2 regions of the Sporosarcina beigongshangi genome follow, and region 1 is predicted to be linked to the other one. Evidence: a T-box and tRNA genes for the amino acid it is inferred to sense, from the RefSeq annotation. Region 1 holds a T-box; the other holds one or more tRNA genes.

Evidence for each region. A T-box is a leader RNA that pairs with one kind of tRNA and senses whether it is charged. The one in region 1 lies ahead of alaS (alanine--tRNA ligase), so its partner is inferred to be a tRNA-Ala.
Region 2: it has a tRNA-Ala gene. The T-box ahead of alaS (alanine--tRNA ligase) is inferred to sense a tRNA for this amino acid. The anticodon was not compared.

Annotation. Positions count from the first base shown of each region.
Region 1 is NZ_JAWLIR010000002.1:115,438-125,132, forward strand. Features, by position in the region: gene R2B77_RS01125 (YrrS family protein) at 1-363, opposite strand, end outside; gene greA (transcription elongation factor GreA) at 484-960, opposite strand; gene udk (uridine kinase) at 1,063-1,701, opposite strand; gene R2B77_RS01140 (O-methyltransferase) at 1,728-2,372, opposite strand; gene mltG (endolytic transglycosylase MltG) at 2,383-3,507, opposite strand; gene R2B77_RS01150 (DUF1292 domain-containing protein) at 3,613-3,909, opposite strand; gene ruvX (Holliday junction resolvase RuvX) at 3,923-4,339, opposite strand; gene R2B77_RS01160 (IreB family regulatory phosphoprotein) at 4,336-4,608, opposite strand; gene alaS (alanine--tRNA ligase) at 4,708-7,341, opposite strand; T-box leader at 7,467-7,674, opposite strand; gene recD2 (SF1B family DNA helicase RecD2) at 7,716-9,695, opposite strand, start outside.
Region 2 is NZ_JAWLIR010000006.1:265,476-275,170, reverse strand. Features, by position in the region: gene R2B77_RS05765 (dipeptidase) at 1-1,170, shown strand, start outside; gene R2B77_RS05760 (DegV family protein) at 1,386-2,231, shown strand; gene R2B77_RS05755 (amidase domain-containing protein) at 2,307-2,792, opposite strand; gene R2B77_RS05750 (diguanylate cyclase domain-containing protein) at 2,884-4,185, opposite strand; tRNA gene R2B77_RS05745 (tRNA-Ala) at 4,383-4,455, opposite strand; gene R2B77_RS05740 (DUF2804 domain-containing protein) at 4,525-5,544, shown strand; gene R2B77_RS05735 (YusW family protein) at 5,783-6,253, shown strand; gene R2B77_RS05730 (ABC transporter ATP-binding protein) at 6,332-8,161, opposite strand; gene R2B77_RS05725 (ABC transporter ATP-binding protein) at 8,142-9,695, opposite strand, start outside.

The DNA.
Region 1 (9,695 bases):
ACCGTCGTCCTTCTCATTTTCCTCAGGATCGGGCTCTGCACTTGCTTCTGGCTGTTTAGTAGTCGATTCAGACGCGCTATCCTCTTCTACCGGTTCATCCGTGACTTCGTCTTCTTCTTTAGATGTATTCTCATCCTCAGGAATTGGACTTGTCGCTTCATCAGACGGGTTGTCAACACCATCCGTTGTAATCAATTCATCGTTACTCACTTTTTCATCATCATTACCACCAATAAATATTATCGCAGCCACAATGATAATGAGTAAGACAACGACTCCAATCAATATGTTCAACATCATACTTGAACCTCTTCGATTTCTGTTACGCCCCGCTCTTGAAAAATCAGGCTCCCTTTTAGTCATGCCCCTCCATCCTCCCTATCCATGTTGTTGGCAATTACGATATAAACGATTCTAAGGTAAATTGGTAGTCCTTGCAAATGTTAAAAACCACCCTCAATTATGAAGGTGGTTATTGAGCACTCATTTTATTTTAAGAATGACAACCAACATTTCTCCACCAGGAGTTGTAATTTTCACTTCATCATCTTTACGACGGCCAATCAAAGCTTTGGCAATCGGTGAATCGTTTGAAATAAGACCTTCAATTGGATTCGCCTCAGCAGAACCAACGATAGTGTATGTTTCTTCATCGCCATTAGGTAGCTCTTTAAATGTAACCGTTTTCCCGAGTCGTACTTCATCAGTGTTCAATTCGTCTTCAGTGATAATAACTGAATTTCGTATCATTGATTCTAACGTTGAAATTTTACCCTCTAGAAAACCTTGATCTTCTTTAGCCGAATCGTATTCCGAGTTCTCCGAAAGGTCACCGTAACTACGTGCAATTTTAATACGCTCAACGATTTCCTTACGTTTAACCGTTTTCAAAAATTCAAGCTCTTCTTCTAATTTTTGCTTACCTGCTACAGTCATTGGAAACTTCTTTTCTGTAATCATTTCACAACACTCCTCATATTCCTCTTCATAAAAATACTATGCCACTCCTGTAATAGGTATGCGACATAGTGTTCATCTGTATAGAATTCTGTCATCATCATATTACAGTTTCGTTCCAGATTCAAGAATTGTTTTTATTTTTGTAACCATTAAGTCAATTGCAACTTCATTATGCCCGCCTTCCGGGATGATAATATCTGCATATCTCTTCGTTGGTTCTATGAATTGGTTATGCATTGGACGAACGACGGACAAATACTGATCGATGACCGATTCGATTGTGCGACCGCGCTCGTTAATATCTCGCATAATGCGGCGAATAATGCGTAAATCTGCATCAGTATCAACGAATAACTTAATATCCATCAACTCACGTAAACGCATATCCTCCAATACTAAAATCCCCTCAAGAATGATGACATCCTGCGGCTCGATGTGTACCGTTTCATCAGATCGTGTGTGTAAGGAATAATTATAAACTGGTTTTTCTATCGACTTCCGATTAAGTAGCACTTCTACATGACTTATTAACAAATCAGTGTCAAACGCCAGCGGGTGGTCATAATTCGTTTCAAGTCGTTCTTCAAACGCTAGGTGAGACTGGTCCTTATAATAATAATCTTGTTCGATGACTACGACAGAATGCTCTTTAAATACGTCATAGATCGAATGTGTAACGCTTGTTTTCCCGGATCCCGAACCACCGGCGATGCCGATGACGAGAGGTTTTCTGGATTTCATGCCTAACTTCCCCTTACATCAAATGTTTAGCTATTGTTCTTTTTTACTGCGATTAATAGCCCGTCTCCCACAGCCAGCAAAGAGGATTCATAATCCGGATGAGCCATAATCCATGCAGTAAATTCTTTTAGGTTCCGAATCATTGTTCGATTACGCCTCGGAATTTCGTGCTCGTCATACAATATCGCACCATGCATGAACATATTATCGCAATAAATAACGCCACCCACCGCAATTGTCGGTGCATATTTTTCAAAAAAGCGCTTGTATTGTCCTTTGGCAGCATCTATGAACAATGCGTCGAAAGTTTGCTGAAAGATAATCGGTTCTTCTGTTAGTAACGCATCTGCTTCAATAATTGTAATCCGTTCTTCTAGTCCACTGCGCGAAATATAGTCGACCGCTTTCAAATATCTTTCCTTGTCGCGTTCAACGGTCACAATTGAAGCTTCAGGCAGTGCCTCCGCGATGCGAATAGCGGAATAGCCAATGGCACTACCTAGTTCAAGAATACGTCGAGGCTTTTGCAAACGTAATAGGCTAATAAATAACGCCATACCGTCTCGATCCATAATTGGCACATGATGTGTCGCCGCATAGTGTTCCATTTCAACGACAAAAGGGCCTTGCTGCTTGTTAAAATTGGCTACATATGCCGCGTACTTCGTCATGCTATTCCTCTCAATCTCCGGATAAATATAAATCCCGGTTTTTCAAATGTTCTTCGTATGAATCAGTAAAATGATTTGTACCTTCCTTATCCGCCAGGAAAAATAAATAATCCGTTTGCGAAGGATCGATAACCGCCTCAAGTGATGACTTCCCTGCTCCTGCAATTGGTCCGGGTGGCAGGCCTTTATTAACATACGTATTGTACGGATCTTGTACTTCTAAATCTTCATAGAGCACGCGATCCTTATGCTTCCCTAATGCATACAGAACAGTTGGATCCGTCTGTAGTGGCATATCAATCTTCAAGCGATTATAAAATACGCTCGCAATCGTTTCTCGATCCGATTTTGCTGTCGCCTCTTCCTCCAATAAGGAAGCAAATGTCAGCAGCCAGTGGACTGATTTCTCTTCATTCTGTAAATAATCTAGGTAAGGAGTAATGTTTGTGGCAGTAGCCTGTATCATTGTATCAACAACCGTTGCGACAGTTGGTTTTTCTTCGTAGAAAGGATAGGTCGCTGGGAATAAATACCCCTCAAGAGGATATTTAATATTTTCCGCTTTGATATCCTCCGTTAAAATGGTCGAATATTTTCCCATCAGCATATTAATTGTCGTTTCATCATTGACGTAATCTAGAAATTCTTTCTCCGAAATCCCAGTCCGCTTTTCAACAACTGCCGCAATTTGCTGTAAAGTTAACCCTTCCGGTACCGTCATTGTAAATACAGGCTCCCGATATACTCTGCCTGTCTTTAAGCTTTCAATCAATTCATCCAACGTCATTGCCTTCGTCAAATCATACGTACCTGCTTGAAATTGTGACTCATTATTGAATTTTGCATAATACTTAAAGATTCGTGCATCCTTAATAATGCCGTTTTCAGCCAATTTAGCAGAAATCGTGTCCAAACCTGAACCAATCGGAATTTCCACCACAATAACTTCCTCAGAATCTGGATCAACCGGCTGCAATGCACCTGTTATGTATTTATAAACAGAACGTCCACCAATCAGTCCGACAATGAGTACCAAGAGTGTAATGACAAGTACAATTCGTCTAACGATTTTTACTTCTTTCTTCTTCTCACGCATTCGTTCGAGCATAACATCTTTTTTCGAACCATTATCCATACGCAATCCACCTCTTTCAATCGGAGCAACGATCATCAGCCCCTTATCAATTGACCCCATACAAAAACGGAACGGTCTGCACCGTCCCGTCCGTGCACTTATGGATTATTCTTCGTCTTCGTCCTCTTCTGCTAGGAACGTATTCAGCATTTCTTCAATCATTTCCCATTCTGCGTCATCTTCGATTGGCATCAATTCGCCATCTTCATTGTCTTCAGAAGGGATGAAAGAAGATGCATGAATTTCAACTTCTTCATCGTCATCAGTATCATCTTCTCCTAAAATATGATAAAGCACGTATGATTTACCAAACTCTTCGGAATCAAATGTGAAAATAACCTCACATACATGTTCAACTCCATTTTCGTCCACAATCGTCATTGTTTCTTGTCCGTGTTCCATTCCAATCACCTCTTCAATTTTTTGAATCAAGATACCCTTGTAGGATCATGATTGCTGCCATTTTATCAATAACAGTCTTTCTTTTTTTACGACTCACATCAGCATCTATTAATACACGCTCTGCAGCCATCGTCGTCAGTCGCTCGTCCCATAATATAGCGGGAAAACCAAAAGTTTCTGTTAGCAGACTTGCATAGTTCTCAGATGCTTCTCCTCTTGGTCCAACTGTGTTATTCATATTTTTAGGGTAGCCTACTACAAATCCAGTTACATCGTATTCTTTAACGAGCTCTTGGATTCTTTCCATGCCAAACTGGCCGGCACTTTCATCGATCTTTATCGTTTCAATGCCCTGGGCTGTCCACCCAAGAGCATCACTGATCGCAACGCCGACCGTTTTGGTCCCTACATCCAATCCCATTGTCCTCAATCCGGTTTTCCTCCGTTTTCACGGATATAAAACTTAACAAGTTCTTCTAAAATCTCGTCTCGTTCCAATTTCCGAATTAAATTACGTGCTTCCTCATGACGTGGTATATACGCTGGATCGCCCGATAGAAGATAGCCAACAATCTGGTTGATTGGATTATATCCCTTATCATCTAGTGCCTTGTGCACATGGAGCATGACCTGCTTTACTTCCTGCTCCATCGACTCTTCGGGAAAGCTGAATTTCATCGTCTTATCGTATGAATCCATGATCGACACCCCGCTTTCAGATCATCCGTTTACGAATCGGATAGTATTCAAGTTTTCATTATACCCGATTTGCTTCTCCTCATCAACGACACTGAGGACTTAAACCGATTTGACATAATCATACACGGATTGGAGCGCTTCATCAAGTTTTGATGCGTCTTTCGCTCCAGCCATCGCCATATCTGGACGACCGCCACCCTTACCATCACATTGCGTTGCAACATGATTGACGATTTGACCCGCATGATAGTTCCCTGCCTTCAAATCATCCGTCACTCCTGCCACCAGCATTACTTTCCCATCAACTGCGGCACCGAGGACGATGACTGCTTTCGATTGCTTTTGTTTCATCTCATCCATCATTTGACGCAACCCATTATTATCTTTCACATCGACACGTGCAGAGATAACCGAGACATCACCAATTTGCTGCGCTGCTGCTAATACGTCTGAAAGTTGACTGTTCCCTAGCTTCGCGGAAAGTGACTCATTGTCACGCTGTAGCTCTTTCATATCTGCAAGTACTGCACCAATTTTTGTCACCAGGTCTTTAGGATTTGATTTCACCAGACTTGCTGCACTGACAAGTACCGCTTCCTCTTCTTTAAATGAACGATACGCCTGCTGCCCTGTCAACGCTTCAATACGGCGTGTGCCCGCTCCGATTCCGCCCTCGGACACTAATTTGAACAAACCGATTACTGACGTAGATGCAACATGACAGCCCCCACATAGCTCAAGCGAATAATCGCCTACCGACACTACCCGAACGACGTCTCCGTATTTTTCTCCGAAGAGTGCCATTGCACCCATTTCTTTCGCTTCTGCAATTGGTTTTTGTGCAATATTCACCGTAATATCCTGCCAGATTTTCTCGTTGACAATCTGTTCAATTGTCTCCAATTCTTCTTTCGTCACTTGACCAAAATGTGAAAAGTCAAAACGCAGTCGATCTGGACCAACATAAGAACCTGCCTGATTGACATGCTCACCTAACACTTCTTTCAAAGCTTTATGAAGCAAATGCGTCGCCGTGTGATTGCGTATCGTCAATTTTCTTGCTTCTTGATCGACTTCGGCGTGAACAGTTGCCCCTGTTAACAATTCACCCGAACGAATCGTTGCCGTGTGCAGGTTCTGACCGTTTGGTGCTTTTTGAACATCCTTGACGTCTGCAACGAATGTATCGCCACTAATTGTTCCTTTGTCCGCTACTTGTCCACCGCTTTCTGCATAGAACGGCGTACAATCTAAGATAAACTGGATCTCATCGCCTTCAGATGCACGATCTACTAAAGCACCATTTTGTAGCAATGAAACGACTGTCGCTTGGCACTCAAGCGTGTCATAGCCGATAAATTCACTTGTCTGATGAATTTCTCCAAGTACACCTGACTGAACATGCATGGAATCGACATCTTGACGGGCTGCACGCGCACGTTTGCGCTGGTTGTCCATTTCCGCATCGAAGCCAATACGATCCACTGTAACGTTTGCTTCTTCAGCGAACTCCTCTGTTAATTCAAACGGGAAGCCATATGTGTCATAGAGACGGAAAGCATCTGCCCCTGCAATAACAGCAGTACCGGACGATTTCGCCTTGTCGATAACTCCAGTCAAAATTGCTAATCCTTCATTCAATGTTTCATGGAAACGCTCTTCCTCATTTTTAATGACTTTCATGATGAAGACCTGCTTTTCATCTACTTCTGGATAGAAGTCTTTCATCACTTCACCAACAACTGGGACAAGGTCATACATGAATGGCTTGTGAATGCCTAGTTGTTTAGCAAAACGAACGGCTCTGCGCAGTAATCTTCTTAGGACATAACCACGACCTTCATTGGATGGCAATGCTCCGTCTCCGATAGCAAAAGCAACTGTGCGAATATGGTCAGCAATCACTTTGAACGCTGTATCTTGTTCCTCGTTGTCGCCATATTTTCCGCCAGAAACTTGTTCCGTCGCCCGAATAATCGGCTGGAAAATATCAATGTCGAAATTTGTTGGAACGTTTTGGATAACGGATGCCATACGCTCGAGTCCCATGCCCGTATCAATATTCTTTTTCGGTAGTGGTGTGTATGTGTTGTCTGGATTATGGTTGAATTCAGAGAACACTAAGTTCCAAATTTCGAGATAACGTTCGTTTTCCCCGCCCGGATACAATTCAGGGTCAGAAAAATCATCACCGTATGTTGGCCCTCGGTCATAGAAAATTTCAGAGTTTGGACCACTTGGCCCCTCTCCAATATCCCAGAAGTTCCCTTCTAAACGAATAATTCGATGCTCTGAAATTCCAACTTTATCGCGCCATATCGCGTATGCCTCTTCGTCCTCCGGGTGAATCGTAATCGATAGTAATTCCGGATCAAAGCCAATCCACTTGTCATCAGTGAGAAATTCCCATGCGTGAAGAATGGCTTGTTCTTTGAAATAATCACCAATAGAAAAGTTGCCAAGCATTTCAAAGAACGTATGGTGACGCGCCGTTTTACCGACATTTTCAATATCGTTTGTACGGATTGATTTTTGCGCATTGACGATACGTGGATTTGCTGGCACAACACGTCCATCAAAATACTTTTTCAGTGTTGCGACACCACTGTTAATCCATAGCAGTGATGCGTCGTCAATCGGGACGAGGGGCGCTGATGGTTCGATGCTGTGACCTTGTTCTTTGAAGTATTCTAGGAACAGTGTACGAATTTGTGATGTTGTTAGATTTTTCATGATGATTCCTCCTTATGATTTGAAAAGATGCATGGAAGGCGGCTTAAGTGCGCGACTTCCTGTCGCAATAGCCGCACACCCGCATCCTGCGGGCGCGTAAACATAAAAAAATCCCCGCCCCTAAAACAAGGGACGAAGATGTTAGTCTCGCGGTACCACCCTAATTACCGAATGAATTGCATTCGGCATCTCTGGTTGCCTTAACGCGGCGGACGGCAGGGATGAGCTGCACTCAGGAGTAGCTTTTCGACATGCTGTTTCGAAAGCCCTTTCAGCCAAGGGGCTTCTTGCTGGACGAGTAAACATATGTACTTTCTCCGTCGACGTATTTCGTATGATGATTGGCTTGATTATAGAAAATTTTATGATGAATGTCAATCAGAAGTTTCAAGATAGTCGTAAGGTGTAACACCTTGCATCCCAATCATCGGATCGATTGTGATGAACGTCGCCATCGTCAGCTCATAGACTGTCCGTTGCTTGGCATCTGCCTCTACCTGTGATTCGGGCTGTTGTTCAGATACGACTTCACTTTCTGATACGACAACATCGCCATTCAAACGCTCTTTTAACGTTGTCTGTCTTTCTAATTCATCCGTCCGATGAATTCCAGCTTTAAATTCTTCTGGCTCTCCGCATAGGATGAGGAAGTTTTTCGCACGTGTAATACCTGTGTATAGTAAATTACGACGTAACATCTTCCGTTGGCTACGAACAACAGGCATGATGACGATTGGAAATTCGCTGCCTTGCGATTTATGAATGGAACAGCAATATGCCAGTGTAATTTGATTTAAATCATTGCGTTCGTAAGTCACTTCAATACCATCATACGACACTACAAGTAATTCTTTCTTATCAATCGTCTCTTTCGCTTTGATGATGGAGATGACCTCCCCCATATCACCGTTGAAAACGTTACTTTCAGGTTGATTGACAAGTTGAAGCACTTTATCACCGATGCGGTAAATGGCTTCGCCAAAAACGACTTCCTTGCGCTCAGGTCCCGGTGGATTGACCATTTCTTGAATCATTTTGTTCAACCCATCAATACCAGCTGGTCCTTTATACATCGGCGCAAGAACTTGTATGTCTTTAATATGATGACCTTTGGCAATGGCATTTTTCACCACTTGTTCGACGACTTCAAGAATCCGATCTGCACCTGCTTTAATGAACGATCGATCGGATGTCTTTTGCGTTATATCAGCCGACCATTCGGAGCGTTTAATCATATGTGCCATTTCAATAATTGTTGAACCCGCACTTTGGCGATAAATTTCAGTTAGTTCAACGACCGGCACTTTATTCGACTCCAGCATATCTCTTAGCACTTGCCCTGGTCCGACCGGTGGTAACTGGTCCTGATCACCTACAAATAACAATTGAACATCATCGGCAAGCGCTTTTAGCAGTTGATGGGCTAGCCAGGTGTCCACCATTGACATTTCATCAATGATAATGAGACGCCCCTTAACTTCCCGGTCTGTCTCTTCTTCCTTTTCAAGCCCATTAAAGCCAAGCAAACGGTGAATTGTCATCGCTGGTAAACCCGTCGACTCAGACATCCGCTTTGCCGCCCGTCCTGTTGGTGCTGCTAACACAATCGGAAACGGTTCTTGTTTTTTAGCGTATTCCTTTGGATCCAGCGACAAGCCATGTAGCTCGGCGTACACTTCTACGAGCCCCCGAATAACGGTCGTTTTCCCAGTTCCCGGTCCTCCCGTTAAGATCATTGCGGGGGAATGAAGTGCCGTCTCAATCGCTGCCACCTGGGTTTCTGCATAGTTCACACCGAGCCGTTCTTCCACTTCTCCAACAGCTTTTCTTATTTCTGACACAGGAAACTGATCGGTCGTATCATTCTGCATAATGCGCTCTATTTTTGCCGCAATACCGATTTCAGAAAAATAAAGGGACGGAATGTATAATCTGCGACCTTCAGCTGCTAGCTTACCTTCTTCAACTAGTTCAATTATCGACTGGGAAATTGAAGCAAACGGAATATCGATAGGCTGACTCATTTCAAGAAGACGCTTAACATCTGGTAAAATAGCTTCCGCCCCAAGAAAAACATGTCCAGCTGATTGTACTGCTTGATTCATCGCATGAAGAATAGCAGCCTTTATTCTCGCAGGGTTGTCACCCGTTATACCAAGGTTTTTTCCTAGTTCATCAGCACGTTGAAAACCGACCCCTTCTACTTCTTCAATGAGTCGATATGGATTTTCTGAAAGCTGCGTAATTGCCTCCTCACGATACGTTTGATAGATACGCATCGCAATTTGCGGACCGAATCCCCATTCATTTAACTGGATAATCGTCCGTTCGAGACCCATATTTTGCGCAAGGAC
Region 2 (9,695 bases), on a different contig from region 1:
CATGCAGAGGGCAAACCAACAATTTTAGTCTACGGTCATTACGACGTCCAGCCTGTTGACCCCCTGCATCTATGGGAAAGTGCGCCATTTGAACCCGAGATTCGGGATAATAAATTATTTGCACGCGGCGCGAGCGATGATAAAGGGCAAGTGTTCATGCACGTGAAAGCGGTTGAGGCACTGATGAAGAAAACAGGTAGCCTACCGGTTAACGTCAAGTTTTTCATTGAGGGAGAAGAAGAAGTCGGCAGTCCCAATTTAGAGAAATATATTAAAGCGAACAAAGACAAGCTGGCGGCTGATATCATTGTTATTTCGGATACAGGTATGCAAGGTCCAGGACACCCGGCGGTTTGTTATGGCTTACGTGGATTATGCGGCGTACAAATCGATGTACTTGGCGCGAAAAGCGATTTGCATTCTGGCTTGTACGGAGGTGGCGTGGCAAATCCGATTCATGCACTAGCGGAGGTATTGGCTTCGTTCCGCGATCAGGAAGGGACGATTGCCATTGAAGGGTTTTACGACCAAGTTCGTCCATTGGCTGATGAGGAGCGCGAAGCTTACAAGGCACTTGGTTTCGATGAAGAAGAGTTGAAAAAGGAAGTTGGCGTGACAGAACTGTTCGGAGAAAAAGGATTTTCGTATTTGGAACGCACATGGACTCGCCCAACGCTTGAAGTGAATGGCGTATTTGGTGGATTTTCAGGTGAAGGCATTAAAACTGTTCTGCCTGCAGAAGCCGGCGCTAAAATTACGTGCCGCCTCGTTCCAGACCAAGATCCAGACGATATCATTGATAAGTTAAAAGCGCATATTGAGCAGCATAAACCGGCAGGTGTAACGGTGACAGTGAGTGAGTTCGACAAAGGAAAGCCGTTCATTACACCGTTTGACCACCCCGCTATTCAGGCAGCAGGTCGCTCATATGAAAAAGTGTATCACGTACCGACTGCTTATATTCGAGGTGGCGGATCGATTCCGATTGTTGCAGCATTTGATGAAATCTTACAGCTACCTGTTGTCTTAATGGGCTTTGGGCTTGCATCAGAAAACTTCCATGCACCTAATGAGCATTTCCATTTAGAAAACTTCGATCAAGGACTACGCGTCATCGGTGATTATTATTATGAAATTGCTAACTTTTCAAAGGATGAGTTAAAGAAATAAACGCTATGCCGGATTCTCGTTAAGAGAGTCCGGTTTTTTGTTGTATTTTGTATTCATGCTATGATAACCGAGAGAATTCATATGTACTCCATCTTTCCTTTGCTGCTACATCCTCCGAGTGTCACTCTACTGTCAACTATCAGAATGCAATTCAATTACTTTTCATGGTATAGTAATAATAATCAAAAAAATAGTGATAAGGATTGATTTATTTTATGAATAAAAAACCGCTTGCATGGATTGTAGACAGCACTGCCTATGTTTCTGAAGAACTCAAACAACATCCTGACTTTTTTTCAGTTCCTCTGAATATACATTTCGGTGAAAAACAGTTTGTCGATGGTGTCGACCTAAATCCTGAACAATTATACGCTAAAATAAAAAATGCAGAAGATTTTCCAAAAACATCTCAGCCTTCCGCTGGCGAGTTTGCAGAGCGTTTTAAAGTAATTGCGGAGCAGTATGAACAAGCCATTGCCATTCATGTATCGAGCAAATTAAGTGGTACACTCGCTTCTTCGACTGCTGGAGCTGAACTTGCTGAATTTCCCGTGACCTTTATCGACTCCATAGCCCTGTCTTATGGAATTACAGGGTTAATCGAAAGAGGTATGGAACTGTATGACAACGGAGCGAGCGTCTCAGACATTAAAGTTGAGCTCGAAAAAATGGCAGGGACGTTGCAGAACTTCATTTTGATTGGCCAGCTAGACCAATTATATAAAGGCGGCAGGATGAGTGGTGTGCAATTTTTCCTTGGCAGCTTGTTAAAGGTGAAACCGATTGTTCAAATTTCGAGTGAGGGCGAATTGCTGGCGATTGATAAAGTACGTTCCGAGAAAAAGGCACTACAATATTTGGTCGATAAAGTAGTCGCTAGCCATCATCCAGGCAGAAAGAGTATCCATCTCATGCATGGCAACGTCTTGGATCAGGCCGTTCATTTGAAAAACCTGATTACAGAGCAAGTACCCGATCTAGAGGTTAAAATTGGTGACATCAGTTCTGTTCTCGCGGTTCATGCAGGCGAAGGTACGCTTGCTGCCTTGTGGTTTGATTAATTGATAAAAGCAGTCCGTCTACTAAAGGCGGACTGCTTTTATCGTGTCTAGACTCCGGGCGCCAAATGCTTTTCTTTATGAAAATTCATCGTTGATTTTAAAAAAGACGTACTTGGCGTTGGGTGAGAACATATAAGAATCTTTATAGTCCCATAGGCGATGTTGCGCGTCGAATGTATGGGCATTGACGTACGGGACGGAGCCCACTTTGGCAGTGACAATCGTTGTGTGGTCGAAGCGACCGTCGCCTTCAAAGTCGTAGGAAATGACATCTCCTAACCCCAACTGTTCGGCTGAAGATACTTGTGTGGCTGTCAAGCCTTTTTTCGAGGTAGCTAAATACCAACGCAGCGAATGTGATACCGACCAGCTAAAACTCCATGTCCCACTTTGCAGCCACCACCCTCGTTCACGATGTGGATAACCATGCATAGGTGCACCACCTGCCAGCAAGCATTGAGATATAAAATTGGTACAATCTACATCAAATGACGGAAATGCCGGATTACGTCCGTTCCACCATTCGTTCGCATAGCGAACAGCCGCCTCCCTATCGTACATAAAATCCCTCCTCCTATCATGCTATGAATAGAAGAAGAAAGGCATACATAGATGTTTTTCTTCAAAAAAAGTACCCGATTAGACTAGGTACTCACTTAGAACGGATGATATGGAAACAGTTCTTCCCTGACTTTTTCGCTTCATACATTGCATCATCTGCATCTTTCAAAACGGAGGTCACTGTTGCTTTTGTAGATGCGACGAGCACAATTCCAATACTAGTCGTCACATCCAGCATGGCGTGCTTCACCGGCCATGATGCTTTCATGGCAGATTGAATGACCATTGCGGTTTCCTTCGCAAGTACTTCCGTCTCAACATGCGGCAATAATACAACAAACTCATCGCCACCAAGCCGTGCTACTAGCGCATCTGGACTGGTGCTGTCGGATAATCTTCTGCCAAACTCCTGAATAACAGAATCACCAACATCATGACCAAATTGATCGTTAATGTTTTTAAAATAGTCAATATCGAGTAAGTATACTGCAAACCCGTTCCCTTCTTCCCGAAATTGATTCAATTCAACTGATAATTGATCGGTAAGCAGGCGACGATTGGGCAAGTCTGTCAAAAAATCATGATTGGCAAAGTACTCTAGCTTGTCCTCGTTCTTTTTTTGCATCGTTACATCACGAATAATTATTACCATATGCTTAAAGTTGTTCCATTTATCGTAAACGGGGCTCGCCTTCAGCTCTGACCAAAGCCATCCGTCGACATTATGTTTGATCCTTACACGCAAGCTGTAGGTTTTGGCATTTCGCTGCGCTTTTGTAAATTTTTTCGTTAATCTAGCCACATCATCAGGGTGCACAGGCCATAGTGGTGGTTCTCCAATATATGCAGAAGATTCAAATCCAAAAACCTCTCGACTTGAAGGAGAGACGTAAGTATACTCATATTGATCATTGATTAATACAATGACATCCTGTGCATTTTCTGCAATAATCCGAAATTGTTTTTCGCTTTGAACGAGCTCACTCCAAGAGTTCTCACTTTCTATTTGCGCAATTTTTTCGCTCGTAATATTTTGTACAACGCCCATAATGTAGGTGAGTTTACCTGCTTCGTCAAATAAAGGCGTCAAGCGAGTATGGGAATATTGCCGTACCCCGGATGACGATAAATAGGAATCTTCATAGGATACTACTTTTTTAGTTTGTAGTACTTTGCCATATTGATAGTCCAAGCATGTACTAAGCTCTGCATCATGTACTTCGCCAAAGGTTTTACCAATTGCTGTTTGATCTACATTGGCGTGACTAAGCGCCAGGTGATTGAAATAAGCATAGGTAAACGTTGAATTCTTTTCAACCTTCGCGATAAATACCATATCCGCGAGTACTTCCATTAAAGTAGTATCAAAAGGTAATATCTTATCACCGAGCATCCCTATTCTCCTTTCTTAACGAGCAGTTATGAGTTTTTCGAAAATTTCACATCAATTAAATATACCATTAATGAGTGAAATTTCAACCTGAATCATGCAATTTCAGACTTGAACATTAGTCTGAAAACCGAACAAGATTCACTTCTGCTTTCCAATCAAAAAAAAGCATCCTAATGGACACTTTTAATTATTTCATATGGAGCATAGGGGGCTCGAACCCCTGACCTCTTCACTGCCAGCGAAGCACTCTCCCAGCTGAGCTAATGCCCCCGAAATTTGATACAATAAGAATTATAGCAATAAGGTTCATAAAAGACAATAGGCAGGAGGGGCATCTTCATGCAGCATGCAGAAAGAGAAATCATCGAACCCGTCGCGCTTTGTGACGGCAAAGGGCTATTGAATCCGGAAGCAATCGGATTCGCACGACAGCCTGTCATCCAGAGCAATTTGACGGGCCACTTCATGCGAAAGAAAAAATGGAATTATTGGTGTGTATACGGAGAGGATCTATTATTTTCTGCAACAATTAGCCATATCGATTATGCCGCCGTCTGTTTTGTCTATATTTTGGATTATGAGACACAACGATTTTTTGAAAAGCAAATTACCATTCCAATCGGGCGTAGTGTCAAAATGCCAGAGGATGTTCTCGGTAGCGTTAAATTTGGCAATGATAGCTTGACTGTCCAAATCGTCAATATTCAAGGTGAAACACATCTTTCCGTCACCATCCAGGATTTTGATAATGAAGTACTCCATGCCGATCTACATATCACTCATCCACCGGGTGATGAATCATTGAATGTTGTCATACCTAAAAGCCGTGATATTTTTCAATTCACTGCGAAACATCATTCATTGCCAACTTCAGGCTTTGTTAAGATTGGCGATAAACGATATGATTTCAACCCTGAGTACAGTTTCGCTGTACTCGATTACGGGCGAGGCGTTTGGCCGCGTAAGGCAGAATGGAATTGGGCAATGGCATCACAACGCCTCGGCAATCGTCGAATTGGACTGAATTTCGGTGGAAAGTGGACGGATGGCACCGGAATGACAGAGAATGCGGTTTTTATAGATGGACGGATGACTAAAATTCATGAGGATGTTCTTTTTAGCTATGATCCAAATAATTTTATGAAGCCTTGGAAAATCCAAACAAAGTTTTCCAATACAGTCAACATCACTTTTTCACCCTTTTTTGAGCGTATAGCTACGACCAATGTCAAAGTTGTACAGACTACAGTTCACCAGCTCGTCGGCTACTTCAACGGCACTGTTCAACTCACGGATGGCTCCACACTACACATTCGTAATATGCTTGGTTGCTCGGAAGAACATATCGCAAAATGGTAATCCACGAACGGATTTTGCTCTTATCTAAATTAAACGAAAAAATCCTGCCTACAATGCTAGTCGCTTGAGAATGCCTCCACTAGCGATGAGGCAGAGATTATAAATCGGAAATATATATTATCTTTTAATGCCGGCCAAAGAGCCGGCTTTTTTCATCGGTCAAAACATTCTTTGGTTTAATTCACCCTTATTTTAGGTAACCTAAGAGTAAGAAATATATTTGGAGGGTTTGATAGAGATGCATAAACTTACAGTACTCGGCGCCACAATATTATTAGGCGCTCTAATACTCGGCGGATGCGGTAACTTCGGAAAAAATGCCGATAAACCAAATAGGGAAGATGCAACAATTATTCATGAGGATGAGAAAGCTGGAGGTTCCCTTGAAACTGGGGACGGCTACGGATTTACATCCTTTGATCTTGATATCGAGGTCGACGGCAAAGATGCAATTGAAACCGAATATAAGATAGATAAAAAGTTAGATGTAAATTATGAAAATAAGCTAACCAACACCAAACTGACAGACAGCAAGGCTATGAATGAAATCGATAAGCTTTTTATGCATATTCTTATCACCAAGGATACACCACCACAAGAAGTAATCGATAAAATTTTAAAATGGTATCAGCTGGACAGCTACTCAAAGTTCGATTTAGAAGTCGACTTTGATGATGGCACTAGGCTCGATATTGAAGAGATACAATAGCCAGTCAGGTCAAGGTCATAATCGTGGGTTCAAGTTGAAAAGGCTACAAGGATATTATATCCTGGTAGCCTTTTCAACTTATACTTTCGATTCCGCCAACATGTTAAAGTAAACGCCTTGTCGTTCGATCAATTGCTGTTGGCTACCAGACTCAATCAATTTCCCCTGCTCCATGACATAGACGGTATCGGCTTTTCGTACCGTATTCAATCTATGCGCGATAACAAAACTCGTCCTACCTTCCATCAGACGATCTAGCGCCTCTTGAATTTCCAGTTCAGTCACCGTATCGATGCTGCTCGTGGCTTCATCCAACAAAAGGAGAACAGGGTCTGCGACGAGTGCCCTTGCAATGGACAACAATTGCTTCTGCCCCTGTGAAATTTCGCCGCCATCCGCGGTCAACAGCGTATCATAGCCATTTTCCAGCCGATTAATGAAGCTATGCGCATTGGCCTGTTTGGCTGCCGCCATAACTTCCTCATCTGTCGCATCGAGCTTGCCATAGCGAATGTTTTCAAGAACGGTCGCTTCAAATAGAAACGGATCTTGTAACACAAATGCCGTCTGACTACGCAATGTTTTTCGTGGGAGCTCACTAATTGGGATACCATCAATATAGATTTCACCTGTATCAGCCTCATAGAACCTAGCGAGCAATTGCATAATCGTCGTTTTCCCTGCACCCGTTGCCCCTACAAAAGCTACTGTCTCTCCTGCTTGTACGTGGAACGAAACCTCGTCCACTGTATAGCCATCAGTCTCTACTGCATAACCAAATGACACATTGCGAAATTCAACTTCCCCGCGCAGAATTGTCTCTGTATGTGCTGTCGCTTCATCCTCTTCAACTGGCTCATCCATAATCTTAAATACTCTTTCCGCTCCGGCAATCGCGGACAGCACCGTGTTAAATTGGTTCGCTAGGTCATTGAGCGGACGTGTAAACTGGCGTGCAAACTCCGAGAAAACAACAATTGTCCCAATCGTCACAACTCCATCGCCTCTCAGTGCCAGCAATCCACCCACACCTGCAACAACTGCAAAAGCAGCATTATTCAACATATTCATCACCTTGGGAATAAAGCCAGAATACGTCAACGCCCAGAACCCGGTCTGACGAAGTCGATTGCTTTTCTCCGCAAACTCTTCCATGACACGCTGTTCCTGCGAGAAGGCTTTAACAATACGCTGGCCGGAAATCGTTTCTTCAATCATGCCGTTCAATTCACCGACCGCCTGCTGCTGTTCTTTAAACAATAAACCCGTACGACGCGTAATCCAGCGCATGGCCACAAACATAATAGGGACAATAATCATCGTCAGTAGCGTCAGCAATGGACTTAAATACAACATAACTGCCAACGTCCCCGTTAGCGTTAAAACACTTGAAAACACTTGGATGAAAGAAGAGTTCAGTGTTTGACTGACGTTTTCAATATCATTCGTCACTCGACTCATCAATTCTCCGTGTTGTCGTTTATCAAAAAATGTAACTGGCAATTTTTGAAGATGGGCAAACAAACTTGTGCGTAATCGAAAAATAGTTTGCTGTGCAATCCCTACCATCCAGAAACTTTGGAAATAAGTCGCAAATGATAGGCCAATATAAATAGCAATAAGCAGACCAATTTGAGTAGCAAGACCATCAAATTGCATGCGAATGATGTAATCATCGATGATTTTCCCAATCATCAGCGGACCCAATAGCGTCAATACAGAGCTAACGAAAACAAGGGCCAGTACTGTAACAAGCAAGCCACGCTGTTCATCGACAAGCCGCCAAATTCGGTAGAGTACTGATTTCCAATTGCTTGCACGCTCCCCCTTTTTCTTTTTGGGGTCTTTTAAATCAGCTTTTGTAATGATTGGTTCATAGCCAAAGGGTTTACGAATTATGCGTAGCATCGGATTTCACCTCCCCTTCCGATTGGGATTGTGCTATTTGTTGATAGAGCATAGATTGTTCCATCAAGTCGTCATGTGTACCATAGCCGACAACCTTTCCTTCATCGAGGAGAAGGATTTTGTCTGCACCTTGTGCTGTGCGTATTTTCTGTGTCACGACGAGCATTGTTGCATCTTCCCCCTCAAGGGCATCCCATAACGCTGTTTCTGTTTTAACGTCCAGCGCACTTGTACTGTCATCTAATATAAGAATGGACGGTTTGCGGACAAGCGCCCGCGCAATAGATAGCCGTTGCTTTTGCCCGCCTGATAAGTTCACACCTTTTTGTCCGACTCGCGTACTGTACTTTTGCGGGAAGAGATCAATGGATTCATGGATTTGTGCCTTTTTTGCTGCCAGTTCCAGTTCATCCACATGCGCTTCGGTATCGCCCCACGACAGGTTTTCCAAAATGGATCCTGTGAATAAAATCGACTGCTGCGGCACAAGTCCAATCGTATCGCGCAAGTCTTTTAATGCCCAATCCTTTACTTCAATCCCACTGACAAAAATCTTTCCACTTGTTACTTCAAATATGCGCGGAATTAAGTGCAGTAAGGTCGATTTCCCCGAACCAGTTGCGCCCATTATGGCGAGTTTCTCTCCAACAGACACATGAAATGATACGCCATCAAGTATCGGTTCAGGCTTCCCAGGATAATTAAACGACACATTGTCAAATCGTAGGTCGCCTTCCAACTGCCTCAATCCTGAACTTTCCGTCGTGTGAATTTCCAGGTCTTCATTCGCAAGGAGGACTTCTTCCATCCGCTCTGCTGAAGCCTTGGCACGCGAAAAGGCAATAATAATGAATGCAAACATCGAGAACGCCCCTGTCATCCGCATTGCGTAGTTAACAATCGCCACAAGTTCCCCTACTTGCGCTCCATCATTACTTACTTCCACAGCACCAAACCATAGTACAGCCATTAGACTGCCGTTCATGACAAGTAACAAAACAGGTAAGATGAGCTCCATCATGCGCATTGCCTTGACCGTGTCTTTCCTAAGTAAATCAGATACTTTTGAAAAACGACTGGCCTCATACATCCCACGTAAATAGGCTTTAATCAACCTAACCGCCTGTAAATTCTCCTGAATAACGCGGTTGACTCGATCTAAGCGTTTCTGTACTCCTGCAAAATAGCCGACCCCTTTTTTCGACATGAAATACAGAAATACGAGTAGAAACGGTGCTCCAATGACTAATAAGAAGGCCAGTTTGACATTGACGAAAAAGGCCATGATTAAACTTCCCACTACAAGTAACGGTGCGCGCAGCATAATGCGTAATCCCATGAACAAAACGTTTTGTGTCATCGTTACATCACTTGTGAGGCGAGTAATGAGACCAGCCGTTGGAAAGCGTAAGAATGTCGCCATCGAAAAGGCTTGGACTTGACGAAAAAGTGCCTGACGTAAATCATACCCAAAGCCTTGCGCCACATGTGCGGCGAAGTAGGAATTGATAACTCCGGAAAATAAAGCTACGAA